DNA from 2 places in the Pseudoalteromonas sp. OF7H-1 genome. Region 2 is predicted to be linked to the other one. Evidence: riboswitches for the same ligand, from Rfam matches in the RefSeq annotation. Region 2 holds a riboswitch; the other holds the start of a gene.

Region 1 (14,691 bases), on a different contig from region 2:
AGAACAGATTGAATACGTAAAACAACAAGGCCAAATCGAAAATGGCCCCAAGAATGTATTAGTAATAGGTGCATCGACAGGCTATGGCTTGGCGTCGCGTATCACCGCTGCATTTGGTGCCGGTGCGAAAACGCTAGGTATCTTCTTTGAAAAAGAAGGCTCAGAGAAAAAAACAGCATCAGCGGGTTGGTATAATACGGCTGCATTCCAGCAAGCTGCAGAAGAAGCGGGTTTATGGTCTAAAAATATCAATGGTGATGCGTTTTCTGATGAGTTGAAGCAAAAAACCATCGACACAATCAAAGCTGAATTGGGTAAAGTAGATTTAGTGGTATATAGCCTTGCGTCTCCTCGTCGTAAAGACCCTAAATCTGATGAAGTTTATTCTTCAACACTTAAGCCAATTGGCTCAGCTATCACGACTAAAAACCTAAATACTTCTAAGCGCGTTATTGATGAAATGACAGTTGAAGCTGCTAACGAAGACGAAATCGCCAATACGGTTAAAGTGATGGGTGGTGAAGACTGGGAACTTTGGATTGATGCACTTAAGCAAGCAGATGTGTTAGCTGATGGTTTCAAAACAACGGCATACACTTATATCGGTAAAGAGTTGACTTGGCCAATATACGGCCACGCAACGATTGGTAAAGCAAAAGAAGACTTGGACCGTGCGACGCTGGCAATTCGCGAAACCACAGCGGATATTAAAGGCGAAGCTTATGTGTCTTCACTGAATGCAGTAGTGACGCAGGCAAGCTCTGCTATTCCAATTATGCCTCTTTATATCTCTGCACTATTTAAAGTGATGAAAGGTGATGGTACATATGAAGGGACAATCGAGCAAATCCATGGATTGTTTACTGAAAACCTATATGGCCAATCACCGCGCTTTGATGATGGCGGTCACTTGTTCCAAAACTATAAGGAACTAGAAGACGGCGTTCAAGCTCGTGTACAAACTATTTGGGATACTGTTGATACCGATACAATTGATGAATTGACGGATTATGTTGGTTATCACAACGAATTCTTGAAGCTATTCGGCTTCGGAGTTGACGGCGTAGATTACGAAGCTGATGTGGATGCAACGGTAGAAATTAGTCACCTCGTTTAATTTCACGGTTTTTGATCTCACTGTTTTTGATTTTGCGGGCAAAGTGCGAATTGGTACTTTGCCCGTTTTTGTTTGACCGTGAATTTTTACTTATTTTGCAGATAAGGGTAAGAAAAATTTTATCTATGCAACTTTGGTCTATACTCCTTCCAGTGATGGATTTTTCAACTAATCTAAATCCACGTTAAAGTCGTATTAATTTCATAATTCCACTCGCATACTCAGTACGATTAATGTTAAAATCAGAGAAATATGTGAGGACTTTTATCACGACGCTGCTTTTTTGTGCGCGTTGAGAGGTATTTTAAAGGGGCTTGTTTGGGAACCCTATCCGGACTCATAACTTTCTGCTCTTTATACCTAATACTTAGTACAAACGAGGTGGCGCTGTGGTGACTAAAGATATTTTCAGTTTCTTTCCGTTAATGTAATGCAAGTGCGTATGATCAACATAAAAAAAGGTCTGGACTTACCAATAGAGGGCGCACCTCAGCAAGTTATTCATGATGGTTCTGCTGTCAAACGAGTAGCTGTGCTAGGTGAAGAATTCATCGGTATGCGTCCTACCATGCATATTCGTGTGGATGACCAAGTCAAAAAAGGCCAAGTTCTTTTTGAAGATAAAAAGAACCCAGGCGTCAAGTTTACTGCGCCAGCTTCTGGTGTAGTTAAAGAAATTAACCGTGGTGCTAAGCGTGTACTTCAATCCGTTGTGATCGAAGTTCAAGGCGACGAGCAAATCACTTTCGAGAAGTTTTCAGCTGCTGATTTAAGCAACTTAGACTCTGAAAAAGTGAAGGAAGTGCTAATCGAGTCTGGTCAATGGCCAGCGCTTCGTGCACGTCCATTCAGCCGTGTCGCTGTGCCGAGTGCAACACCTAGCTCAATCTTTGTGACAGCAACAGATACTAACCCGTTAGCAGCAGATCCTGCTGTTATCATCGCAGAAAACGTGGAAGCGTTTGAAGCGGGTCTAGCGGTTGTATCTCGTTTGACTGAAGGCAAAGTATTTGTGTGTAAGAAAGCGGGTGCTAACGTACCTAGTTCTTCTATCTCACAAGTAGAAGTTCATGAGTTTGCAGGTGTGCACCCAGCAGGTAACGTGGGTACTCACATTCACTTCCTAGATTCTGTAGGTACAAACAAGCAAGTTTGGCACATTGGTTACCAAGATGTCATCGCGTTTGGTAAGTTGTTCCTGACAGGTGAAATCTACTCAGACAGAGTTATTGCTCTAGCAGGTCCTCGAGTTAAGAACCCTCGCTTAGTAAAAACTCATGTCGGTGCGTCGCTAACAGATTTAGTTGCAGGCGAGCTTGAAGACGGTGATAACCGAGTCATTTCTGGCTCTGTGTTAGCTGGTAAAACAGCAACTGGCCCTCATGCTTACCTTGGTCGTTACCATACTCAAGTATCAGTTTTACTTGAAGGTCGCGAGAAAGAGCTATTTGGCTGGATCGCTCCGGGTAGTGACAAATTCTCAGTAACACGTACATTCATTTCACACTTAACACCTAGCCGTTTGTTCAAGATGACAACGTCTACTGGTGGTTCTAAGCGTGCGATGGTACCAATCGGTAACTATGAGCGTGTTATGCCACTCGATATTTTGCCAACGCTATTATTACGTGATCTTATTTCACGTGATCTAGATTCTGCGATTTCGTTGGGTGCACTAGAGCTAGATGAAGAAGATTTAGCACTATGTACTTACGTATGTCCGGGCAAATATGAGTACGGTTCAATCCTGCGCGATTGCCTGACTACTATCGAGAAGGAAGGTTAAAAATGGCCTTAAAGAAATTTTTAGAAGACATTGAACCTCACTTTGAACCTGGTGGTAAACACGAGAAGTGGTACGCGCTTTATGAAGCCGTAGCAACTATCTTCTATACTCCAGGTTATGTAAACAAAGGTGCAACGCACGTTCGCGATAACATCGACCTAAAACGTATTATGATTTTAGTGTGGATGGCGACGTTCCCTGCAATGTTCTTTGGTATGTTCAACATCGGTCACCAAGCTGCGCTTGCACTAGGTAACGGTTTTGAGCTTGCTAATACTTGGCAGGTAGCTATCTTCCAAGCACTTGGTGGTGAATTAACCGCTGATGCCGGGTGGGGCGCCAAAACGTTCTACGGTGCGTGCTTCTTCTTGCCTATCTATGCAACCGTGTTTGCGGTTGGTGGCTTCTGGGAAGTGTTATTCGCGTCAGTTCGTAAGCACGAAGTAAACGAAGGCTTCTTTGTAACCTCGGTTCTATTTGCGCTTATCCTGCCTGCGACAATTCCGTTATGGCAAGCTGCTTTAGGTATTACGTTCGGTGTAGTTGTTGCGAAAGAGATCTTCGGTGGTACAGGTCGTAACTTCTTAAACCCAGCGCTTGCAGGTCGTGCGTTCTTATTCTTCGCATACCCAGCTGATATCTCTGGTGACACAGTGTGGACTGCTGTTGACTCATTCTCTGGTGCAACTTATCTAGGTCAAGCTAGCGCAGGCGCTTTAGATTACAGCAATATGGACCTTTGGTTTAATGCGTTTTATGGCTTTATCCAAGGTTCTGTTGGTGAAACGTCGACCTTAGCTATTTTATTGGGTGGTTTGTTCCTCATTTATGTTCGTATTGCATCATGGCGCATTGTACTGGGCACATTCATCGGTATGGTTGTGATGTCATTTGTTCTAAATGCAATCGGTTCTGAAACTAATGCTGCGTTTGCAATGCCTTGGCATTGGCACTTAGTACTTGGTGGTTTCGCATTTGGTATGTTCTTTATGGCAACAGACCCTGTATCTGCGTCTTTCACAGACAAAGGTAAGTGGTTATACGGTGCGCTAATCGGTGTAATGGTTGTGCTTATCCGTGTTGTTAACCCGGCATATCCAGAGGGCATGATGTTGGCAATCCTATTCGCTAACCTTTTTGCTCCACTATTCGACCACTTCGTAGTGCAGTCTAATGTGAAGAGGAGATTGGCACGTGTCAACTAAGAATGAATCAATGGGCAAAACGCTCGGCGTAGTTGTTGGCTTATGTTTAGTGTGTGCAATCGTAGTATCTTTTGCTTCGGTTCAGCTTCGCCCTATGCAGCAAGCAAACAAAAACGAAGATATTCAACGTAACATTTTAGCCGTTGCTGGCTACGATAAAGTTAAAAACGTGTCTGAAGTTTTTAACCAAAATATCGAATCACGTGTTGTTAGTCTTAAAACAGGTGAGTTTGTAGAAGACGTTAAAGCGGAATCTTTTGACTTTGAAGCGACTAAGTTTGATGCCAAACGTAGTTACAAACTTTCAAAAGCAGAAGACAAAGCGGGTATTCAACGTATCACGAATAACTCTCCAGTTTATTTCGCAAAAGATGACCAAGGTAAAGTGTCTACTATCATTCTACCAATCCAAGGTTACGGCCTTTGGGGTGTGATGTATGGCTTCCTTGCGCTAGAAGCTGATGGTGAGACGATTAAGTCAATCAACTTTTATAAGCACAGCGAAACTCCAGGTCTTGGTGGTGAAATCCAAAATCCTAAGTGGACTGCACTTTGGGATGGTAAAGAGCTTCCTATCGACGTAGTTAAAGGTAGTGCTGGCGGTAACGAACACAAGGTAGACGGTCTATCTGGTGCAACACTTACTTCTAACGGTGTTGATCACACAGTTGATTTCTGGACAAGCGACAAAGCGTTTGGTCCATTCCTTGCGAAAGTACGTAAAGGAGCATTGAACTAATGGCTAATGCAAAAGAAATGAAGGAAGTCTTGTTTGGTCCTGTTTTTGCGAACAACCCGATTGCACTACAAGTGTTGGGTATCTGTTCTGCATTAGCGGTAACATCAAGCCTTAAAAATGCACTTATCATGTCAATCGCGTTGACATTGGTTACTGCGTTTTCAAGTTTATTTATCTCAATGATCCGTAATCACATTCCTTCAAGTGTGCGTATCATTGTCCAAATGACGATTATTGCATCTTTAGTAATCGTTGTAGACCAAGTGCTTCAAGCCGTTGTTTACTCAACAGCAAAAGAACTATCAACGTTCATCGGCCTTATCATTACTAACTGTATCGTAATGGGTCGTGCAGAAGCATACGCAATGAAGTCGCCACCAACAATGTCATTCCTTGACGGTATTGGTAACGGCTTAGGTTACTCTGTTGTACTTCTAACAGTTGGCTTTATCCGTGAACTATTTGGTGCAGGTACATTGTTTGGCGTTGAAATCCTTCCACTTATTTCTGAAGGTGGTTGGTATCAGCCTATGGGTCTACTAGTTATGCCATTCAGCTCGTTCTTTATTGTTGGTTCTTTCATTTGGGTACTTCGTACTTGGAAGAAAGAGCAAGTAGAAGCGAAGGCATAAGGGGAGAGAGATGGAACAGTATATTAGTTTATTCGTTAAAGCGGTTTTCATTGAAAACTTAGCTTTATCTTTCTTCTTAGGTATGTGTACTTTCTTGGCGGTATCTAAGAAAGTAACAACGTCGCTAGGTCTAGGTATTGCGGTAGTTGTAGTACTTGGTATCTCTGTACCAGTGAACAACTTAGTTTATCACGCAGTGCTAGCGCCGGGTGCATTAGAGTGGCTAGGTTTTGCAGAAGTAGACCTTAGCTTCCTACGCTTCTTGACGTTTATCGGTGTAATCGCAGCGCTAGTTCAAATTCTAGAAATGACGTTAGATAAGTTCTTCCCTGCGCTATATAACGCACTAGGTATCTTCCTACCGCTAATCACAGTTAACTGTGCGATTTTCGGTGCGGTATCATTCATGGTTGAGCGTAACTTAAACTTCGGTGAATCTGTAGTTTATGGTCTAGGTTCAGGTGTGGGCTGGGCACTTGCTATCGTATTGTTAGCAGGTATTCGTGAGAAGATGAAGTATGCAGACGTTCCTGATGGTTTACGTGGCTTAGGTATTACCTTTGTTACTGTAGGTCTAATGGGCTTTGGCTTCATGTCATTCTCTGGTATTTCACTGTAAGGTAGCGAGGAAACTATACGATGGAAACTATTGTATTAGGCGTAAGCATGTTCATCGCTATCGTTGTGATGCTAGTGCTTATCATCATTGCAGCGAAATCGAAGCTTGTAGCAAGCGGTGACGTTACAATTGATATTAACGGCGATCCTGAAAAGGCGATCAAGACTCCTGCTGGCGGTAAGCTACTAGGTGCACTTGCAAACGCGGGTATTTTCGTATCGTCTGCATGTGGTGGCGGTGGCTCATGTGGCCAGTGTCGCGTACATATTAAAGAGGGGGGTGGTGATATTCTACCAACCGAACTTGACCACATCTCTAAAGGTGAAGCACGTGAAGGCTGTCGTCTAGCGTGTCAGGTTAACGTTAAAAACGACATGGAAATCGAAGTTGAAGAATCAATCTTCGGTGTTAAAAAGTGGGAATGTACAGTTATCTCTAACGATAACAAAGCAACTTTCATCAAGGAGCTAAAACTAGGCATCCCTGAAGGTGAAGTTGTACCTTTCCGTGCCGGTGGTTACATTCAGATTGAAGCACCAGCTCACCATGTTAAATATGCAGACTATGATATTCCTGAAGAATATCGTGCTGACTGGGAACGTTTTGGTTTCTTTAAGCTAGAGTCTAAAGTTGACGACGAAACTATCCGTGCGTACTCAATGGCTAACTACCCAGAAGAGTTTGGCATCATCATGCTAAACGTACGTATCGCAACTCCGCCGCCAAATAACCTAACATTACCTTGTGGTAAGATGTCATCGTACATCTGGTCACTTAAAGAAGGTGATAAGGTTACTATTTCTGGTCCATTCGGTGAATTCTTCGCGAAAGACACAGATGCTGAAATGGTATTTGTTGGTGGTGGTGCTGGTATGGCGCCAATGCGTTCACACATCTTCGATCAGCTTAAGCGTCTTAACTCTAAGCGTAAGATGTCTTTCTGGTACGGTGCACGTTCTAAGCGTGAAATGTTCTACGTGGAAGACTTTGACGGTCTAGCTGAAGAAAATGATAACTTCCAATGGCATGTTGCCCTTTCAGATCCTCAACCAGAGGATAACTGGGAAGGTTACACGGGCTTCATTCATAACGTACTTTTTGAAAACTATCTTAAAGACCATGAAGCGCCAGAAGATTGTGAGTTCTACATGTGTGGTCCTCCAATGATGAACGCGGCAGTTATTAACATGCTTAAAGACTTAGGTGTTGAAGACGAAAACATCCTACTTGATGACTTCGGTGGTTAATTAGGTTTCGGTCTAACAATGAACTTAAGTTAGAATATAAGCCCTCCAGCAAAATGCTTTGCTCGAGGGCTTTTTTATACCCGTTGGTACTAAACTCAGGGAATTCTGATGCAAGCAAGTTACGCTTTTTTATCTAGATTTTTTATTATTTCGTTTTTATTCGTTTTTTTAACAGGGTGCCAAGACGCTAAACCTGAAGCCAAGGAAATCGTGCTGACTGGTAAAACCATGGGCACGACTTACAACATCAAGGTATTCCCCGGTGAAAAGCCGCTCGAACAAGCGCAGTTGCATGAGGAGGTTGAGCAAGCATTAAAGGCTGTTAATCAATCTATGTCCACCTATATCCCAGATTCTGAGATTAACCAGTTCAACCGTTTAGCCGCAAATACTGTTATGTCTATCAGTGAAGACTTTCGCTTGGTAGTTGCTGAATCTATCCGCCTTGGAAAGTCGACCAAAACGCTTGATGTTACGATGGGACCGCTTATCGATTTGTGGGGATTTGGTCCTGACAAAAGACCAACAATGCGTCCGTCACAGGCCGAGTTAGACGATATGCGCACTCGTATCGGTGTTGATAAGCTTATTTTAAATGACCGTGGTCTTGCGAAAACAGTTGCGGGGCTGGAATTATCATTTTCTGCAACCGCTAAAGGTTATGGCATAGATAAGGTCGCTGAGGTGATTGAGAGTCATGATATTCATGACTATATGGTTGAAATCGGTGGCGAGCTTCGCGTTTCTGGCAAGAAGCCGGATGGTGAGTGGCGTATTGCTATCGAGAAACCCGATGCGCCTGTTGGTCAACGCCAAATTCACCGCGTGATAGAGCCCGGCAAAAATGGTATTGCAACTTCAGGAGACTACCGTATTTTTTATGAAATGGACGGTGAAACCTTTACACACCTCATTGACCCTACAACGGGTCGCCCAGTTAAACATGAGCTGGTATCGGTAACGGTACTACATCCATCTGCGATGACAGCTGATGGCCTAGCGACGGCATTGACTGTGATGGGCACGGAGCGTGCAAAGGCGTATGCCACTGAGCATCAACTCCCCGTGTATTTGATGTATAAAAGTCCTGAAGGGATCAAGAGTTACGCGAGTGAAGCATTTAAGCCGTACTTGAATTAAGCTGAACAACACCCCATAATTTAATTGTGAGTGACGCCATGAAAGCGTATAATTTGCGCGTCGTCACTCAATTCAATGTAGCAATAAAAGGGGCTAGATAATGTCTTTATTCCTCCTTACTTTCGGTTTACTTATGCTTATCGCTGTTGCGATGGCTGTAGGCGTTATCGTACAAAAGAAATCCATGGCCAGTAGTTGTGGTGGTTTGGGCTCAATGGGCATTGACAAAATTTGTGATTGCGACGATCCATGCGACAAACGCAAAAAGCGGTTAGCAAAAGAAGAGATGTGGAAAGAAAACCAGATCCTGTAACCGTAGAATGATATTAATTGAAAACGCAAGCTTAGCTTGCGTTTTTGCTTTTTGGGTAACAAACCTTAGGTTAAGTAAAAATGCAGCGGCAGCTATATTTTGTTCGTCATGGTGAAACGACCCTATCAGGCCATTTACTTGGAGTGACAGATCCCGAACTCAGTACCATAGGCGCTCAGCAATTGCTGCAATCGTTAACGAGTCTAAGTGGCCTGCGGCGTATTATTAGCTCTCCAAGGAAGCGCTGTCTGAATACTGCTACAGCCTTTGCAAAGCAGTATCAACTCCCCGTTGAGGTGGAGCCAAATCTCGCCGAATTTGATTTTGGATTATGGGATGGACAATCCTATGATACGCTTTGGCGAGAAACCCAATCTCCAAGTATTGGCGATTTTTGGCAAAACCCTTGGCTGCACACGCCTCCTGAGGGCGAGTCTATGTATGATTTCCATCATCGGGTCGCCACATGGTGGCACAGCATTTTGGCGTCGCCAAGTGAAGAGTGTACCGCCGTCGTAGCGCATGCTGGAGTAATAAAAGCGCTTGTAGCACTTATTCTTGACCTATCGCCTGAGCTTACTGCATACCAATCGAAGATAGATATTCCTTATGCGGGTATAGTAAAAGTTGAGGTGTTTTACGACAGTAGCCAAACGGCTTGGCCAAAAGTTGTATTTTAGACGTCTAGACTTCATAATATTGCAAATTTCGTGATAGGCAGATATTGGGAATGAGGTGTGAGTCCTCAACTGTCCCCGCAACTGTAAGTGCTTGAGCCTTGCCTCTTGCATAAGTCAGATACCAAGGCCTATCCATATACTTAAGCGGGCAGACTTAAGTCAAAGTTGTCGCTTGTCTATAAGCTACTACTTTGCCGTGCCCAATCAGAGGTGCTATGGCAGTCACTCCACAGTTTCAAGTCGATAAACTTAGCGTGCAGCTTGGTGGTAAAGCCATCTTAAAGGCACTCAGCTTTGCTATTAATTCGGGTGAATTTATTGGTTTGCTCGGACCGAATGGTGCTGGAAAGTCGACTTTGCTGCGCACTTTATATCAATACACAGCACCAAGTTCTGGGGCGCTACTTTTCAATGGTAAGCCGTTAGCTAGTTATGGACGTAAAGCCTACGCGAGACATGTTGCTGTAGTGCTACAAGAGATCCCCGCTGAGTTTACTCTGCCATTATTTGATATGGTATTGATGGGGCTAACACCGAACAAATCACTGCTCGCGACAACGACGGCCGCTGAAAAACAGGTAATCTTACATGCCATTGAGCAAGTTGGATTGAGCCATAAATTGGAGCAATGTTTTAGCTCCTTGTCTGGTGGGGAGAAGCAAAGGGCAATGATCGCACGTGCTATGGTGCAAGCGCCTCAAGTATTGATAATGGATGAGCCCACCAGCCATTTGGACATTAAATATCAAATCCAAATTATGGAGCTGGCCAAACAGCTTGGTGTTACTATCATTGCGTCTTTTCACGACTTAAATTTGGCTAGCGCCTTGTGCGACCGCTTATTAGTATTAAATAACGGTGAGCTTGTTGCAGATGGGTCGCCACTTGAAGTCATTACCGAAAGCCTATTAAGCCAAGTTTTTGGGGTATGTGCAGAGGTTTCTACTGTCTGCCATCCGCCAAATAACAGTGAGATCCCACATATACGCTTTTATTACGGGTATCAATTATGATTGCCGCAAAGCGGATCGCGTTGATATCGATACTGCTATTGAGCTTGTGCTGTTTTAGCATGCTGATGGCACTTAAGATCGGTGCGATTGATTTATCTTGGCATACGGTTATACAAGCGATTATTAATTTTGATCCCAACGTACTTCAACAACGGGTGGTAGTTGAACTTCGTCTGCCACGGACGTTACTGGCGATGAGTGCGGGAGCAGGACTGGCGATAGCGGGCCTTATTTTACAAACCGTGACGCGTAACCCTCTAGCTGATCCTTATTTATTTGGTATTTCTTCAGGTGCTTCATTCGGTGTGGTGGTGCTTATCGCGCTATTTGGTGCACAGTCTAGCCTAATGATGTCTGGGGCTGCATTTGTCGGAAGTTTGCTGTCTATCTTGCTACTTTTATTTGTGGCAAATCGCAATGCGCTACAGCAGGTGGAAACTATGCTCTTGGCGGGCGTTGCACTTTCTTTTCTGTTCAGTGCCTTTACCAGCTTGTTGCTTTATTGGAGTGACCCTCAAGCCATCAGTGCAATCTTGTTTTGGAATCTAGGCTCGTTTGCAAGGGCGAGCTGGCAATGGCTATGGCTTCCATGTTTGGTCGTGCTACTGAGTTTTATCACGCTTTTAGTGATGCGTCGGCCACTCAACGCCTTGTTGCTCGGAGATGAGAGTGCCACCACGCTTGGCGTGAATGTAGGACGAGTGCGAATAGGTATGTTGTTATTGAGCTCCTTACTCACCGCAGTACTTGTGGCTGCGTGCGGCGGAGTCGGATTTGTAGGCTTGATGATCCCGCATATCGTGCGCTTTTTTATCTCGCAAGCAAAGGTGATTGGGCTTGTGGCCACCGCGCTGTGCGGTTCGCTTTTGATGCTATGGGTGGACGTATTGTCGCGCACGCTTATCGATAATCAGGAACTTCCTGTGGGTGTGATCACCGCTGCCATTGGCAGCGTGTTCTTCTTAGCATTGCTTATTTTCAAAAATCGCCGCTCTGGAGGCGTCGGAGTTACCCATGGTTAAACCGTTAGATACTCGCTTAAACACGCTTATTCAACAGCGCATTGACTTAAAAACCAAACCGCTAGGTGCGCTAGGTAAGCTTGAAGCCTTGGCTGCGCAGCTAGTACAGATCTTCTCACAAGGGCAGACGCAATTAGACATAGAGCAGTTAGCAATAATACGCCCTGCAATGTTTGTTTTTGCGGGTGACCATGGTATTGCAAGCCAAGGGGTTTCTATTGCGCCAAGCGAGGTGACTGGACAAATGGTTGCAAACTTTGTGCAGGGGGGCCGCGATCAACGTCTTTTGTCGACAACTTGGTTGGCAGTTAACCGTAGTAGACTGTGGCACATTAGTGCCATGTGAGCCTGCGCCGAATTTGCGCTCACAGCGACTTGGCGATATTACTCATGCTTTCCATAAACAGTCCGCGATGAGCGAAATGCAGCTCAAGCAAGGACTTGAATATGGAGAGCAAGTGGTGATGTCCGCTATTGAAGCGGGTAGCAACGTGATTGCTTTTGGTGAAATGGGGATTGGCAATACCAGTTCTGCAGCTGCAATTTTAGCGGCGCTTAGCGGGGCGAGTGTGGAATTATGTGTGGGGCGTGGTACAGGCATTGACGATGAAACGCTTTGCAAAAAACGGGCACTTATCAAACAGGCTCTAGAATATCATCAAGATAAGCTTGCGACGCCAGAACAAATTTTGCAGCGCCTGGGTGGCTTTGAAATTGTGCAAATGGTTGGTGCCATGCTGGCGGTTGCTCGGGCACAAAAAGTGATTATAGTGGATGGCTTTATCTCCACCGCAGCGGCTATGTTGGCAAGTAGAATAGCACCGCATAGTAAGCAATATATGGTGTTTGCTCACGGCTCTATGGAGCAAGGCCATAAGTTAATGTTGGAGCAGTTAAACGCTGAGCCATTACTGCATTTAGATATGCGCTTGGGTGAGGGAACGGGCGCCGCTCTAGCGCTTCCATTATTACAAGCTGCGCTAGGCTTTTTTTGCGAAATGGCAAGCTTTGCCGATGCCCATGTTACGCAAGTGGTAGACGCATAATGCAGTGGCAACAAGAGTGGCGACTGTTTAAGCTTGCTGTGGTATTTTTAACGCGAGTGCCAATTCATTTGGATCCTGCCCCTTCATCTGATGAACTTAACGAAGTGAGTGGTTACTTTGCTTTAGTTGGTTTATTTGTTGGTGGCTTCTCGGCCATACTTGGCTATGTTGCCAGTAGTAGTGTGTCGCCAATGTTCGGCGCCGTCGTTGCACTGGCTGCGAGTATTTTACTTACCGGCGCTTTCCATGAAGACGGTCTTGCCGATGTTTTTGACGGTTTTGGCGGTGGCTGGAGCCGTGAACAAAAGCTTGAGATCATGAAAGATAGCCGCCTTGGTACATACGGTAGTTGTGCGCTGATATTACTGTTAATGGCCAAGTTTTCGCTTTTGACCATGCTCTTTAATGACTTTGCAGTGACACTCGCTGCATTTATTTTAGCCCATAGCCTAAGCCGTGCCTTTGCGGTGTCTTTAATCGGTGCGCTTAACTATGTACAGGCTGATGAGCTGAGCAAAGTTAAGCCGGTAGCGAAACATCTATCAAGTGCTGCGGCGACTCGCCTTACGCTCACTACCACCGCGATTTTAATTTTTTGTTGGCCATGGCTTGCGCTTTCACTGTTCGACTTGCTGATGCTGTGTACTTGCTTATTTGTGTTAAGACTTGTGTGCATTAAATGGTTTAACGCGCAACTCGGTGGTTACACCGGAGACTGTTTAGGGGCTGCGCAGCAACTTGCTGAGCTTGCTATTTTGCTTTTTATTGTGGGTCATCTCTAATGGCACAAATACAGTTAATACTGGGCGGTGCTCGCTCAGGCAAGAGTCGCTTGGCAGAGCAGCGCGCTATTCTATTGTTAGAGCAAGGTGCGGTGAACGAACTTTACTATGTTGCAACTGCAAAAGCCCAAGATGAAGAAATGAAAAGCCGCGTGTTTGCTCACCAGATGCAGCGTGATAGCCGCTGGCAGCTAGTGGAAGAGCCGTGGCATATTGATAAGCTTATTGCTACTGCACGCGAAGATGCGCTGTTACTTATCGATTGTTTGACCTTATGGCTGAGTTTTGGCTTATGCGAAATGGGCAAAGCCGCGACCATAGACAAAAAAGAACATGTGCTGGCGGCACTAGAAAGCTGTGCTGCCACTGTTATTTTGGTGAGTAACGAAGTGGGGCATGGGATAATTCCGCTTGGCGAGCTAAGCCGTGAGTTTGTTGATGAGTCTGGTTGGCTCCATCAAGACATTGCTAAAGTGGCCGACAGAGTCGATTTTGTTATTGCAGGCTTGCCACAATGTTTAAAAGGTCAAGACGTATGAAAACCTTAATGGTGCAGGGTACCACGTCGGATGCCGGTAAAAGTACACTGGTTGCGGGACTTTGCCGGGTGCTGCAACGAAGAGGCTTATCGGTTGCGCCTTTTAAGCCGCAAAATATGGCACTAAATAGTGCTGTCACACCTTGTGGCGGTGAAATTGGCCGGGCACAAGCACTCCAAGCCGAGGCCGCAAAAGTCCCGCTATCCACAGACTTTAATCCTATTTTGCTTAAGCCAAACTCTGACACTGGCGCTCAAGTGATCATTCACGGCAAAGCCATTAGCAATATGGAAGCAGCCGCTTATCATGACTACAAAAAGGTAGCGATGGAGGCCGTACTTTCCTCACATCAACGCCTCAGCGAACAATTTGAGCTGTGCATAGTGGAAGGGGCGGGGAGCCCAGCTGAGATCAATCTGCGTGAAAATGACATTGCCAATATGGGGTTTGCCTGTGAAGTCGCGTGCCCCGTGATCATTATCGCTGATATCGACAAAGGCGGGGTGTTCGCACACTTGGTTGGCACACTTGCGCTATTAAGTGACTATGAACAAAGCTTGGTTAAAGGGTTTGTGATCAATCGCTTCCGTGGTGATATTGCGTTATTGCAATCTGGACTTGACTGGCTCGAGCAAAAAACGGGTAAGCCTGTACTTGGGGTATTGCCCTATTTGCATGGCTTAGCGCTCGATGCAGAAGATGCGGTGACGGTGGACAATATCTGTGAACGGGGATCGTTAAGCGTCAGGGTTTTACTATTTCCTCATATTAGCAATCACACCGACTTTGACACCTTGCGCTTAAACCCTGA
Region 2 (14,691 bases):
ACCAAGTTGCCATCGTTACCGGTGGCAGCTTTGGCATTGGCGCCGCCATTGTCAACAAGCTGCTATCGCAACAATATACCGTTTATAACCTCGATATTCAGCCCAGTGAACAAGGGATTTTTCGCCATTGTGACGTCAGTAAAGTCGCCGATGTAAAAGCAGCAATTGCAGATATAGTCGCAGAAACAGGGAAAATAGATGCGCTCGTTTCAAACGCGGGGAAACATCTGAGTGCTACAATCGAAGATACCGACGAAGCCACATTTGATGCCCTTTTTGCATTAAATGTGAAAGGCGCTTACGCTGCCATTCAAGCCGTATTACCAAGCATGAAATCACAAGGTAGCGGTAGCATCGTATTGATGTCTTCGGATCAGGCAGTTATTGGTAAACCTAACTCTTTCGCTTACAACCTTTCTAAATGTGCGCTTGCTTCGATGGCGAAAACCACAGCATTGGATTACGCCAAATTTAACATTCGCGCGAATGCAGTGTGCCCTGGCACAATTGAAACTCCGTTATTCCATCATGCCATTGATAGTTACTGTGCGCGCAGCGGCGCTGATAAAGCAGAAATCGTTGCAGAAGAAGCCCAGTTGCAACCATTGGGTAGATTAGGGCAACCGCAAGAGGTTGCTGCGCTGGTCGCTTTCTTGCTAAGTGAGGATGCGAGTTTTATCACAGGTAGCCTACAAAACATTGATGGCGGTTATACCGCACAGTAAAAAAGGAATGCGTGATGAGTCTGAGAATTATTGATAGCCACCTACACTTTTTCGATTTAGCGTTAGGACAATATTCTTGGCTCAAGCACAACCCGCCGGCTTGGCCTAATCTGGAAAAAATAAGGCAGAACCATACCCTTACAAGTCTCCCCCACCATGCACAGTTTACACTCGAAGCCTTAGTGCATGTGGAAGCCGGTTTTGATAATCACAATCCCATCAACGAATTACATTGGTTAACTCAGGAACTTGGCAGCTTTCCTTTTAAAGCCGTCGGTTACGCCCCTATTAACGCGACTCCTGAGCAATTTAGCGCAGCTATAGCACAGTTAGCACATCCTCATCTCGTGGCGATAAGAGACATCACCGAAGGCTGTGACAGCCAACGTTTATCTGCGCCTTTCGTGCTCGAAAATCTCACCTGTCTTGCCGAGCATGGACTACATTTTGAGGCGCAATTAGAATTTAAACAAAGCGAAAAAGTCGACCTTTTATTACAACTTGCAGAACAAAAAGCTGACCTTAAAATCGTATTTAACCATGCTGGTTTTATTGACGCTAACAGTCCTTGTACAGATATATTAAGGCGCATTGGAGCGCTTAATAATGTCATGATCAAGTGCTCTGGCCACGAAATGTTAGCAAACCCACTCACACTCTCTGAGTGGCTTACTCACTTAATCACACATGCGGGAGAAGAGAGCCTAATGCTAGGTTCGAATTATCCGGTTTCTCTTATGCAAAAAAGCTATTGGCAAATATGGCAGGATTATTTAGACGTGATAGGCATATCGTCAACTTGGCATAAACTCAGCCGAGACAATGCCAAAAGTTGCTATGGATTATGAGCGGATCTGGACGAGATCGTAAGCAACTAGCTCAGGTACTATGCGCTGTAGTTTTTCTTCCGTTTGATCTAAGGTGTTTAAGCACTCGCAATATTCTGCCGCTTTTTCTTCTAATTGATGGGCCTTTTTCTGCAGCGATTTATCTATCTCTTTCGAAATAATCTCCATGCGTTGTCCCATATCGTTAATGCGATCTTCGATATTCCCTTCGCGAGATTTAAACGCATCCCCCAAAGAGACTAAAATAGAGCCCAACGAACCATGAACAGCAGAGTGAATTTTTTGACTGATCTCTTTAGTAAAGAAATCATCAATTTTAGAAAGTGACTGTGGTGCGATAAAAAAGAAATCATCTCCACGCTTAAACTTATCCATCAGCGCACGTTCAACGTATTGCAACTGCGTTTTGAGCACTTCAGGTTCTTTGTCGGACATCCCCTCAACTACTTGCTCAATCGCACTCAATCCGAGGTTGACGCCATCGGTCGCCAGATTAACCAGCTCAGGAACTGTATCCCGTATTCCTAGAGAGTACTCGCGCACAACTTTCTCCCCTTCCTGATCTAACTCAATCCAGCGGCCTAGAATAAAAAGCTGACTATCATTGTTGATTTGAATTCGGGTCTGACCATCATCAACGATACGAATTTCGTTGTCAGTGATGATAAGACCATGCCCAAGTTCAACATCGCACTTATTGTTAGCATGAGCAGAAGACGTCAATACGGCACAAGATAAGGCTATCGCGCTGAGTAATCGATTCATATGGCCTCCTGTGTGCAGAATGTAAGACGGGAAAGGGGTGCTTCAGGAGAGTACCAAAAGATCAAACAATCCCAAAGCCATTTTAGACGGATGAAAGTAACAAGCTGTGTCTGACTGGCAATATTAGAGATCCATACCCGTTAGCATCAAGGGCAATATCAATACCACTAATAAAGGCTATTGATAGTATCTTACTAACCTGACAAAGGCATCCGCAGTTTTAATGGTTGGATTATTTTTACCATCAGCAAACTGATACACCCAAGCAAACTGAGGTTGGTTCGTTTGGGTCGTTGCCGACCAATAATTATTACTTTTGGTCGTTGGAAATACCGTTATGTTTATTGCTGGAGTCACACACTCGTGATACACAATACTGGCCAGTTCTTTAACGTTAGGCACTTGCCAGTCTGTAAACCCTGCAAATTGGTCTTCGTTGGCAACCACCAATGCCTGCTGCCAAGTAAGTTGCTGAGCATTGTCTTCACAGCTTTGAGCAGTTGCGTTGTAACTTTGCCCAAAGTTGCAGCGCTGCCACATCAATCCCGTTTGGCTATCGAGCACAGTACCGTTACTGTTTATCGTATAGCGGCTGGTATTGGAGCCGGTACCAACGCAAGTTTGCGCTTGGCAAACAGCCGTAAATGACAAAGTAAATAGTATAGTTGCAATAATTTTCATACCACGCTCCCTAAGGGTTCCTTACCAACCTAACAAATGCGCTGCTAGACTTTTCTACTGCAAAATCATTGCCCGTATCCATATCGATAACATAAGCTCTTCTCAGCGTGCCACCGGTACCATCTAAACTCGACTGCAAGGTCCAGTAATAGCGATGGCCAAGCGTGGTTGTGCTAGGTAAGTTAGGGAAAAGTGCTTCATCTATCACCGCGGTACTTGCACTGCCGTAATCTAGTAGTCCAAGTAGTTCCATATAAGTTGGTAAGCGCCAATTGTTACCACCACAGTAACTTTGCTCTCCAACGGCAGGATTATTCACTTCATCAATCAAAGCTTGAATACCACAATGACTATCCTGCGGGCAGGTTGTATTTGCGGCGGCCTGAACACTCCCCTCGGCAATTGCTCCGTCTACCTCAACATACCAGGTATAACTATTTTGTGCGTTGCGAGAAGAAGTATTTGGTAATGTACCCGAACTTGCTTCTTTCACTTCCCAAATAAGTCCTGTGACGTTATCACGAACGCAAGCAAAGTCGGTAGCGTCATCAGGCAATTCATCCGCAAAGCGATTTAGTTTGGTAAAGTCAAAACCTGCTCGACCACTGCCTTCTTTCGCCACCTGAGTGGCAAAATTATCACGCCCACGCTGCGCATCTTGAGCCGTAAACTGCGTCATACTACAAGTGATCGCATCCGTATTGTTATAACACGCGGTTTGACCACTATCGTTTAGTTTACCTAATGGCTTTTTCTCGATATCAATGCGCACGGTGTCGGTAGCAGAGCGGTTTTGCGAATCAGTAACGGTCAGCTCAAATTCCACTTGCGACAAAATATTTTGATCTGGTGCGTTAAAAGTTGTTGAACACCCGGTAACAGAACTTAATGCTACTTGAGTGCCAGGCGTCACTTGCCGCCATACACACTGTTTCTGACCAGATACAGTATCACTGTTTGAACCATCAAGCGTAACCTCATCAAACTCTTGCACTTGCTGGTCGCTCCCAGCATCTGCCACTACTACATCCGAATTCGCAAGTAGCCCGAGGGTAAACTGAGTACTGGCTTGTCCGCCTTCATCATCGGTAACCGTCAACTGCCAGATTGACGCCTGAGAGCTCGCCAATAATGGATGGACAAAAGATAAAGTAGCTGTATTCAAGCCCGTTGGCTGTATTGTTGTGGGACCACTTACTTGCTGCCACTGATAAGCAACCACTTGGCCATTTTCATCTGGATCGGAGGAGCCTGCGCCACTGAGGACAATAGTATCTTTATATTTGGCTGGTAATGTTTCCGGTGCTGTTTGGCTGATACTTGGTATAGGTAATTGATTGTTAGATTTGATAGCAACCGTCACTTGGTCGCTTGCAAGACTGCCATCAGGCGCAACATAATCAACCTGAATAAGTAAATTAACATCGGCTTTGATATCCGGCGCAACAAAAGCGGCTTGTTGCTCCGTGATTGGAAATTCACTGACGTTTGCACCAGAGATTACTTGCCAGTTAAAAGTACCACCTGCAGGTGATGCTTGTGCATTCAAGGTGACTTCTGTTTTTTCAGTTACTTGGACATCAGCACCCGCGTTAACCGATGCGCTGACTTGACTCGGTTCATCACTCCCAGAGCCTCCGCCACAACCCGTTAATATTAGCGCAAGTACAACCCAACTTCCCTTGAATGCATTCATATTATTCCTTATGAATTATAGATAACTCTCTTGATGTATTCGCACGAACAACTTAGTGCCAATTTTACTGTAATCTATTTTATATTCTCGGCCGTCTAAAGCCTGAATAAACAACAACCGCTTTACTTCACCAAATACATCAATACTCGAAACGTGGACGACCTCTAAATAACGCTCTTTAGCTTCTCTTCGATTTCTAGGTAAGTCTTCCTTAAAAGGCACTAAACCATTTGCAGTCACCTTGATTTTTGGGTGTGCTTCACCATTTACAATCACAAGATCTAACTTCTTCTCTTTGTGAATAATGGTATTACGCCCACTTTTAATATAGGCCGTTTCTAAGCTCATATTGGTGTATCCTGTTACATCTTCAGTAGGTGGTTTGTTCTTCTAACAATGCTTTTACCACCTCTTTAGGGTTAAGTTTCCAGCGGTTTAACATGACTGAAAATTGCCAAATATCCCTGTCTAAGGCAGTCGCGGGGATCAATAAATCATATCCCGTCACTGTCTTTAAATTATCCATCCGGTTTGCAAACATTGCCATTAAACCAGTATATTCTTTTCCCGCCTTGGAGCGAAAAACGGTTTCTTCTATCAACCATTCAGATGGGCAGTTGCCATTTTCGCAATGCATTTTAACAGCTTGTAAAAAAATATGCCGCTGTTCGATCAATAATTTACCCGCAAGTCGAGGTGTTAAATTTAATAAAAACGCATCAATATCATTAAGTTTAATACCAACTGCATTTAACTCAAGTGTTTCAACACCTTGTTGAACTTTGGGAATGCCGCTGGAGTGGAAGTTTACAATGGATAGCGGCCAAGCTCCATATTTATGCACATACCTAAACTCTTGTTCTGTAAAGTATAAACTAAAATATGGTTGCTGACTTTTAAGAAAGCCAACAAAAATAGCCACTAACATGGCGCTGGCAAGAAATATTTCTACAATAGTAATAGCTGTACCACGCAAGTTGACAAAAAGCATGATAACAACCAATCCAATTGCACCAACCAGCATAAATTCAACGCCATTGCGATCAGCGGTTGCACGTAGTTTTGCTTCAAGCATGGGTATACCAGACATAAAAGATATACATGATGATCGCCCATGCGACTAATTTACGTATTGTGATGCATCGTTTACATGAATGACTGTGTTTCATAATATTTAATTTAGGTACAAACACTTAAATTGAATTACATTTTCGTTTAATGCACAAATTTACAGGATATGCCGTAGACTTTGTTAGCCTTTAATTTTGTAAACTAGAGACAAATTATAATCTGGGTCACTTTTATGCGTCATCAATCAGGAAAAGCACTGTTTCCTTTTATCATTGTAGTGCTAGTCGTTATCAGCGGCTATTTATATTTACCAGCCTCGGAAGGCAAGATGAGTGGCAACTCGGCACCCGTAACCTCCGTTCAAGCTCATACTGTAGCCAAAGAAGAACGTATTATTGCTGTTCACTCTATTGGTTCCGCTAGAGCAAATCAAGCAATCAACGTGAGTAGCGCCCAAAGCGACTACGTGGCAGCCCTATATTTCGATGACGGAGACGTAGTAAAACAAGGCGATAAGCTAGTCCAGTTGCGTGATGCCGAAGAGAAACTCGATATCGAAGCGCTGAAAGTGACGCTAAAAGAAGAAATTAGACAACTAAACCGCCTTAAAGACCTAGCAAAAACTCAATCGGCGGCTCGCTCTCAACTAGAAGCACAATCAGCAAAGGTAGACACCTTAACGGCACAATTGGAAGCCACTAAAACAAAACTCGCCGAGATGACCATTTATGCGCCATTCGATGGATTACTGGGTACTCGAAATGTCTCCATTGGTAGCTTCGTAAACAACAATACAGTGATCACCACACTCGATGACATTAGCATCATTAAAGTGGATTTTCAGGTACCAGAAAAATACCTAGCGCAACTACAGCTTGGTATGCAAGTGAATGCACAAAGCGAAGCTTACCCAGAGCAACTATTTACCGGTAAGGTCTCCCATATTGACCCGCGTATTAATGAACAAACGCGCTCGGTACGAGTGACAGCGAGCTTCACCAATCTAGACCATAAACTTCGCCCAGGTATGCTACTACATATGGGACTTGAACTAGCTCGATTACAAGCCCTTGTGGTGCCAGAAAAAAGCATCATTCCAAGACAAGACAAACATTTTGTATTTGTCATTGACGACCAAGGTAAAGCGCAACAACGCGAAGTACACCTGCAAACTCGCTTTAGCGGCTGGGTTGCTATCGATGAAGGGCTTACAGAAGGGCAACAAGTGATCACGGAAGGCACCTTGAAGATCCGCTCAGGCTCAAAAGTCGAAGTAAAGGGGTAAGGCGACGTGAGAATCACTGATACGGCGGTAAAGCGCCCGATCTTCGCGATCGTCATTAACTTACTGCTGCTGACCTTTGGCTTAGTGGCATTTACTATGTTACCGCTGCGCGAATACCCTGATATTGAAACTCCAATAGTCAGTGTAAGCACTAACTACACAGGCGCATCAGCGGAAGTAGTAGAAACCAAGATCACCCAAGTACTAGAAAACCGGATTTCGGGGATCGAAGGGATCAAAAGCATAAATTCTAGTAGCCGCAACGGTAGCTCCAATATCACTATCGAATTTAATATCGATCGTGATATCGACGCTGCTGCAAATGATGTACGTGAGCGCGTTTCTCGTGCGCTGGATAGACTACCAGAACAAGTTAGGCCGCCTGAAGTATCGAAATCAAACAGCGATGAAAGCCCTATCGCTTGGTTTGTACTCAATAGCGAAACCATGGATACCTTGCAGCTTTCAGACTACGCCCAACGCTTTATCGTTGACCGTCTGGCGGTTGTTGATGGCGTATCGAATGTACGCATTGGCGGTGAGCGTCAATACGCCATGAAAATTTGGCTAGACCGAAAGGCGATGGCCGCTCGTGGAGTCACAAGCAGTGATATTGAACAAGTGCTACGCAGAGAAAACGTAGAATTACCCGCTGGCGAAATTGAATCCGTTGACCGTGATTTTTCTGTTCGTATTGCCAGAAGCTATAAGACTCAAGAAGACTTTGACAACCTAGTAATTAAGCGCGGTGAACAAGGCTATTTGGTGCGACTTGGTGAAGTCGCGCAGGTGGTACTTGAAGCCGCTGACGACGAAAGTACCTTCCGTGGTAATGGTAAAAATATGATTGGCCTTGGTGTTGTTAAGCAAGCCAAAGCCAATACGCTAGAAGTGGTCGACAACGCTCGTAAAGAGCTTGAAAAAATAAAGCGCAACCTGCCTCAAGGCACCACCATAGAAGACAGCTACGATTCTTCTATTTTTATCCGTGAGTCCATTGCTGAAGTATACAGCACACTTGCGATTGCCATGGCGTTGGTAGTACTCGTTATCTACATCTTCCTTGGCAATATCCGCGCTACGCTGATCCCTGCTGTTACCGTGCCGGTAGCCTTAGTTGCAACCTTTATGTTCTTACTGGCCATGGGGTATTCTATCAACTTGCTGACGCTGCTTGCACTTGTGCTTGCCATCGGCCTGGTGGTCGATGACGCCATTGTAATGCTAGAAAATATCTACCGCCGCATCGAGCTTGGCGAACCCAAGTTACTGGCAGCCTACCGTGGCGCGCGAGAAGTAGGCTTTGCCATCATTGCGACAACGCTGGTTTTGGTTGCCGTGTTTATTCCCTTAGTCTTTATGGATGGTCGTATTGGCGCCCTATTTACCGAGTTTGCCTTTGCAGTAAGTGCTGCGGTGCTGTTTTCCAGTATTACCGCGTTGACCTTGTCTCCTGCCCTTTGCTCCAAAGTATTAAAGCCCAGCAATAAAGAAAACCGCTTTAGTCAGTGGATGGACCGTCAATTTGGACGACTAGAACAAGGGTATCGCCGAGTTTTACAAGACAACTTATCGCGCAAATATAGCCTGATTGTGATGTTGGCACTGGCGGGTTTTACCAGCTATAGCCTGTTTAAACAGATCCCGTCTGAACTGACACCAAAAGAAGACCGCGGTACTTTCTTCGTTATGATGAATGGCCCAGAAGGGGCAAGCTACGAAAACAACTCGCAAAATATGGCAAAAATTGAAGAGCGCCTACTACCTTATGTAGACTCAGAGGAACTTAGCCGCGTGCTTATTCGGGTGCCTGGTTGGGGTGGTCAAGGCGGTGTTGCTATTATCGGCATGCCAGACTGGGATGAGCGAAAACGCTCTACTTGGGAAGTCATGGATGAGATCAGCGGTAAAATGCAAGACGTTACAGATATTCGCGCCTTTGCTATTATGCGCCGTGGTATTGGCGGCGGCGGTAACTCACGTCCCATTGAGTTTGTACTGCAAGGTAACGACTACGATGAGTTAGCTGCATGGCGCGATCGCATTCTAGAACGCGCACGAGAAAATAAAGGACTGGTTCGTCTCGATCACGATTACAAAGAAACCTTCCCACAGTTTTTGATAAGCATTGATAAAACCAAAGCCGCAGATTTAGGCGTGTCGGTAAGTGCCATCGGCCAAACGCTAGAAACCATGCTGGGACAACGTCGTGTTACCACCTTTATTGACCGCGGTGAAGAATACGATGTGATCTTAAAAGGCACCAAAGCCGACTTCTCTGCCCCAGATAATATTTCTGATATTTATGTGAAATCTCGTAGCGATGAGCTCGTGCCATTAGACAGTTTGATCACCATAAAAGAAGAAGCCACAGCTTCTCGATTAAACCGCTACAACCGTATGCGCGCAATCACTATCACGGCAAACCTCGCTGGCGACTATACACTGGAGCAAGCGCTCGACTTTTTAAATAAAGTTGCCGCCGAAGAGAATGATATCGACGGCGCCATCGACTACAAAGGCGAGTCACAGCTGTTTTATGAAGGTGCATCAGCGATGACCTATGTGTTTATTCTGGCGCTCACCGTTACGTTCTTGGTATTAGCCGCACAGTTTGAAAGCTTTGTCCATCCACTGGTTATCATGCTCACCGTACCGCTGGGTTTAGTTGGTGCAATGTATGGATTGTTTATCACCGACAGCACGCTCAACATTTATAGCCAAATTGGTATTGTCATGTTGATTGGCCTTAGCGCCAAAAACGGTATCTTAATCGTGGAATTTGCTAACCAATTGCGTGACAAAGGCATTGCCTTCGAACAAGCCATTGTTGATGCTGCAGCGCAGCGATTACGACCTATTATTATGACCTCGCTAACGACCGTAATGAGCTCCATCCCTCTTGTGTTTGCAACAGGTCCTGGGTTCGAAAGCCGCATGGTGATCGGTGTCGTGATTTTTGCCGGTGTCAGTGTTGCCACCATTTTAACCTTGTTTGTTATCCCAACCGCCTATACTTTACTAGCTAAGAAGACGCAATCTCCAGAAGAGACGACAAAACGTCTTGAGGAGCAGTCGAAACAACATCCTGAGCAGGAGGTATAATGGCAAATTTACAAACCGCAACTTTTGGTGGTGGTTGTTTTTGGTGTATTGATGCGGCATTTCGCCGCGTCAATGGCGTTGAGTCAGTGCAGTCAGGTTACACAGGTGGCCACACAGATAATCCCACCTATCAAATGATATGTCGGGGAGACAGTGGCCATGCTGAGGTAGTCCAACTGCAATTTGATGCCGATATTGTCAGCTTTGATACTTTGCTTACTATGTTTTTTACTCTGCATGACCCAACGCAGTTGAACCGCCAAGGTAACGACATTGGTACTCAGTACCGCAGTGTGGTGTTTTATCATGACCAGCAGCAACAGCAACAAACTCAAGATTGTATTGCGCAGCTTCAAAGCCAGTTAAGTGAAAAAATAGTGACTGAAGTTAGCCCAGCGCCTGAATTTTATCCTGCTGAGCACTATCACCAAGATTATTACACTGAAAACCCAAACCAAGGCTATTGCAGTGTGATGATTGCCCCTAAAATTGCAAAGTTTGAAAGCCATTTTGCGACAAATTTAAAGCACTAAACTTGTGTGCCGAACGCAATAGATTGCGTTCGGCTTATGGCTTACGGCTTACGGCTTACGGCTTACGGCTTACGGCAACATAGGTATAGCAAATACATAAAAACTAGTGCGGCCATCTTTAATCCGCAAATGCCCACGCATTACTTCCATTTCTAAATTCGCAGTATCACCAGGTCTTAAGGTATCTAAGCCTTTAAGCGGAACAACACCTGAATTGATTAACTGGGCGTTGTGTTTAATGACCTGCGGAATATCTTCGCTCATATCCACACCCAAGAATTCAAACACATCAATCACAATACGGCTAAATTCTGTATAAAGCTTGTCAAAAATCCCTGGAGTCAAAGTATCTATCAAATCGAGGATCCACGGCAACTCTACTTTTGTCGTCACCACAGGCTTAAAGCTAGAAATTAAAGGATCTAACTCAAGCTGCTGGGTACGTACATCATACTTACCTTTGATGGTGACATTTTCGTTGTTAATATAGACATGGATATAAATATTCATCCCAAGCTGCTTCTTACGAAACTTAGCGTAAGACTTCAAATCGAAGCCATCGATCAACACCGGTACTTTATTTTGTGCATCGACTCTACCTGCGATTTTCATATGCATAGTGCCGTAGAGACTAGTCGTGTGGCTTACTTTATTTGAGCTAGATTGTGCGGCAATATTATTGACGATATCGGTCGTCAACTCTTTGTAGTTATGTTCCACATTCGAAAATTGCTGATGAATGATATCTGAAACCTGCGTATACATTTCCTTTGGACCTTGGCTAGATGTTGTCCTGCCAGTAGACCAACACTCTCCACCGGTATAAATCACAGGCACAGATATAGGCGTTAGGTGATCGTTGCCAGGATGACGATAGTACATCATGCTGCGGATCCGACTACAGGTTTGCGATGGCGCGTTAAACCAAGCGAAATCGCCCGTCATTGATTGTGTTGAAAATTGAGGTTCAAGCTGGCTTTCAGGCTGTGAGGCTTGTGCTGATGTGACAATCCCAAGCGTGAGTAACCCAAATAATAGTGACTTCATGTTCTTTTCCTTAAGGTAGTAATAATACAAATCAAAGCTATTATCAACCACATGTAAGGCAGAACACCAGTTACAAATGTAATGCAACTAGATGATAAATAAGAAAAGTGATCCATTACTCATGATGGATCACTCTGGGTATTGAAAAGCAGTTAACGCATTAGAAGCTGTAGCTCACACCAACGTAGGCTTGTCTACCTAGTGGCTTATAGCCCAGTAAAGAGCCATCTTTTGCTTCGCCCGCTGTGGCATTGAAATAACGCTTATCGGTTAAGTTTTCAATTCGGCCATTTAACTTGAATCCGTCGAAAAACGTATAGTTAGCAGCTAAGTTAAACAGCGTATATGACGGTAAAGTCACTGTATATGCACCTTCAGCTCCCCATACTTTATCGTCGCGATTACCTCTATGGACTAAGGTCAGTGTTGCGTCAACATTTTCCCACTCTTTACTGACTGAATAAGTTAAGGTACGTCTCGCTCTGCGCTGTAATTGCTTATCGGTATCAGCGTCTTTAGCACTCACATAGCTCGCATTTACTGTATGCTCGATACCAAAGTTGTCTTCAATTTCAACAGAAAGATCAGCACCTTCAAAGTCAGCGCGCTGAACATTGTAAGGGACGTATTTCCATTTATCATTTTGCTGATAAACGATTTTATCGGTAATACGGTTATCGTATACCGCAGCTTCCACACGGAAGTTCTCGCCGCTCCATGTGACAATAATTTCGTTATTAGTGGCTTCTTCAGGCTTAATATTCGGGTTAGGCAGATAGTAAGGACTATCAATCACAAACGCCTGTGATAAAGAAGGTGCTCTAAAGGCAGTACCATGATTCAACTTAACACTGAGGCCATCCATGAGTTGCTTACCTACAGCAACCGTGTAGGTGTTTGCACGACCATGAAAATCATAATCATCCGTTCTCAGTACAACCTCTGCCAGCCAATTTTCATCGTTGTAAAACCCACCTAGTGCTAAAGATAAGTTATCACGCTCAGGCTCTGAAAAAGAGGCGGTAGAATCACCAACATCTTCATTTAGAAAGGTAAAGTTACCCGTGAAGATCAAAGCTTCAGTTAAACTATATTGCGACTGATATTCAAATTGGCTGCGTTTGGTGACATAAGCGTTATCGTCAGCACTATTACCGATTTGAACGTTTTGTTCCTTACCTAAGCTGTATGACGCACTTTGGCTAAACTTGTCAGTACGTCTTTTCCACGCCAACTTATTGGTGTAGTTATGGAAACGGTAAGCATCACTACCAAAAGAGTCATACTCCCCCTCTCCTTCACTGTACTGTGAACGTAAGCTAAAAATGCCACTTTCTTCATCACCATACTGCACATTTAAACCGGCATTACCGTTATAATATCCATCACGGTCATGGTTTTTTGTGATTGCAGCTTCAGGGTCTTTCTCTATCACATCATAGCCATCGGTATGAGTGTAACCCGCATTAGCTGCAATACTAAACTTATCTTTTTTGTAATTTACCGTTGCTTCGGTCTTGGAGTAATTGTTACTCCCAGTCGTAAGCGCGATAGTATTGTTATTCCCTTCGCGACTAATAATATTAATCACGCCAGCAATGGCATCTGAACCATAAATCGCAGCTTTGGCACCACGAATGATCTCAATCCTTTCGATGCTATTAAGTGGTAAATTAGTGAGCGAATTGTCACCGGAGTTTGCATCCGTCACTCGAACCCCATCAATTAACACTAGCGTATGCTTAGCATCATTACCGCGTAGGAATAAACTCACGCTTTGGCCGAAGCCACCGTTTCTAACCGCTTGAATACCTGCGACATTATCGAGTAGCGATACGACATCTTGAACATTGCTTTTTTCAATTTCAGCACGACCTATAACCGTAATGGCAGACAGTGTGCTTTCTAGAGATTGTTCAAATTTATTGGCAGTAACAGTGATATGTTCAACATTTTGATCAGCAAACGCTGAAAAAGAGAGCGCCGTCGCTATCGCCGCGCTTAGAGCAGTTTTATTTAACATGGTTTCCCCTAACTTGTACCCACCGTACAAGAACACAAAGTGACTGTTTCAAGGCCGGTCTCCGGGCTCAGTAAACCTGCAGATTAGCAGTTCACTCTACCGTTGCGGGGGCAGCGCTGGCATAGAACCGATCCAAGCTAATCACGTGCAATAAACTGTCTTATTCAATTTATTGTTGATTAACGCAATTAGATGTTCCCTTGTGTTCGCACCAGTTTCCCGATTATCTATACACTTAGCAACCACACTAGGTTGTGTACAGCACCTTGAAAATGCGAGGCTATTGTCTTGGGTTTCGGAATGATTGTCAATGGACGTCTAGAAATCCAAAAGTGCAATCTATGCACTTTTGGAATGAAGTAAAGCGTAATTAGTCGCGGAAGTTTTTGAATTGAAATGGTTGGCCAAGCTCACCGGTACGAACCAGTTGCATCGTTTCTTGCAAATCGTCACGCTTTTTACCCGTTACACGCACCGTATCGCCTTGAATTGATGCTTGAACTTTCACTTTTGAGTCTTTGATGAGCTTAACCAGTTTTTTCGCCATCTCTTTGTCGATGCCTTGCTTTAACGCCACCTTACGCGATACGTATTTGCCAGAGCGCTCAATGTCTTTTAACTCGAAGCTTGCCACATCTAGGCCACGCTTTGCCGCTTTACCCACTAGCATATCGAACAATTGCATAACTTGCTGTTCTGCTTCCGCTTTGAGGTTAATCATTTCACCGCTTAGCTCGATTGACGCATCTACGCCACGAAAATCAAAACGTGTATCAAGCTCACGAACCGCGTTGTCTACGGTATTTTTTGCTTCTGTCATATCAATTTCAGATACAATATCAAATGAAGGCATGCTTCTCTCCTAAAGTCATTTTGGCTCGATTATAGCAGTTTATGCCTAATTTGAGTTAC

Evidence for each region. A riboswitch is a leader RNA that binds a small molecule or an ion and turns the genes downstream of it on or off. The one in region 2 is predicted to bind cobalamin.
Region 1: it holds a riboswitch for cobalamin, as region 2 does, so the genes downstream of both, MHN30_RS00690 (ABC transporter ATP-binding protein) here and MHN30_RS17700 (TonB-dependent receptor) in region 2, are expected to answer to the same signal.

The regions. Positions count from the first base shown of each region.
Region 1 is NZ_JAKRFX010000001.1:144,279-158,969, forward strand. It holds gene fabV (enoyl-ACP reductase FabV) at 1-1,117, shown strand, start outside; gene MHN30_RS00645 (Na(+)-translocating NADH-quinone reductase subunit A) at 1,560-2,903, shown strand; gene MHN30_RS00650 (NADH:ubiquinone reductase (Na(+)-transporting) subunit B) at 2,906-4,108, shown strand; gene MHN30_RS00655 (Na(+)-translocating NADH-quinone reductase subunit C) at 4,098-4,847, shown strand; gene MHN30_RS00660 (NADH:ubiquinone reductase (Na(+)-transporting) subunit D) at 4,847-5,479, shown strand; gene nqrE (NADH:ubiquinone reductase (Na(+)-transporting) subunit E) at 5,490-6,098, shown strand; gene nqrF (NADH:ubiquinone reductase (Na(+)-transporting) subunit F) at 6,119-7,345, shown strand; gene MHN30_RS00675 (FAD:protein FMN transferase) at 7,454-8,485, shown strand; gene nqrM ((Na+)-NQR maturation NqrM) at 8,586-8,798, shown strand; gene MHN30_RS00685 (histidine phosphatase family protein) at 8,879-9,478, shown strand; cobalamin riboswitch at 9,497-9,625, shown strand; gene MHN30_RS00690 (ABC transporter ATP-binding protein) at 9,694-10,491, shown strand; gene MHN30_RS00695 (iron ABC transporter permease) at 10,488-11,513, shown strand; partial or broken gene cobT (nicotinate-nucleotide--dimethylbenzimidazole phosphoribosyltransferase) at 11,506-12,559, shown strand; gene MHN30_RS00705 (adenosylcobinamide-GDP ribazoletransferase) at 12,559-13,341, shown strand; gene cobU (bifunctional adenosylcobinamide kinase/adenosylcobinamide-phosphate guanylyltransferase) at 13,341-13,880, shown strand; gene MHN30_RS00715 (cobyric acid synthase) at 13,877-14,691, shown strand, end outside.
Region 2 is NZ_JAKRFX010000016.1:1,492-16,182, reverse strand. It holds gene MHN30_RS17755 (SDR family NAD(P)-dependent oxidoreductase) at 1-725, shown strand, start outside; gene MHN30_RS17750 (amidohydrolase family protein) at 740-1,573, shown strand; gene MHN30_RS17745 (YggN family protein) at 1,568-2,338, opposite strand; gene MHN30_RS17740 (DUF1566 domain-containing protein) at 2,516-3,019, opposite strand; gene MHN30_RS17735 (DUF1566 domain-containing protein) at 3,030-4,715, opposite strand; gene MHN30_RS17730 (hypothetical protein) at 4,731-5,063, opposite strand; gene MHN30_RS17725 (DUF2982 domain-containing protein) at 5,086-5,790, opposite strand; gene MHN30_RS17720 (efflux RND transporter periplasmic adaptor subunit) at 6,019-7,071, shown strand; gene MHN30_RS17715 (efflux RND transporter permease subunit) at 7,078-10,176, shown strand; gene msrA (peptide-methionine (S)-S-oxide reductase MsrA) at 10,173-10,709, shown strand; gene MHN30_RS17705 (hypothetical protein) at 10,779-11,756, opposite strand; gene MHN30_RS17700 (TonB-dependent receptor) at 11,917-13,779, opposite strand; cobalamin riboswitch at 13,814-14,060, opposite strand; gene MHN30_RS17695 (YajQ family cyclic di-GMP-binding protein) at 14,150-14,632, opposite strand.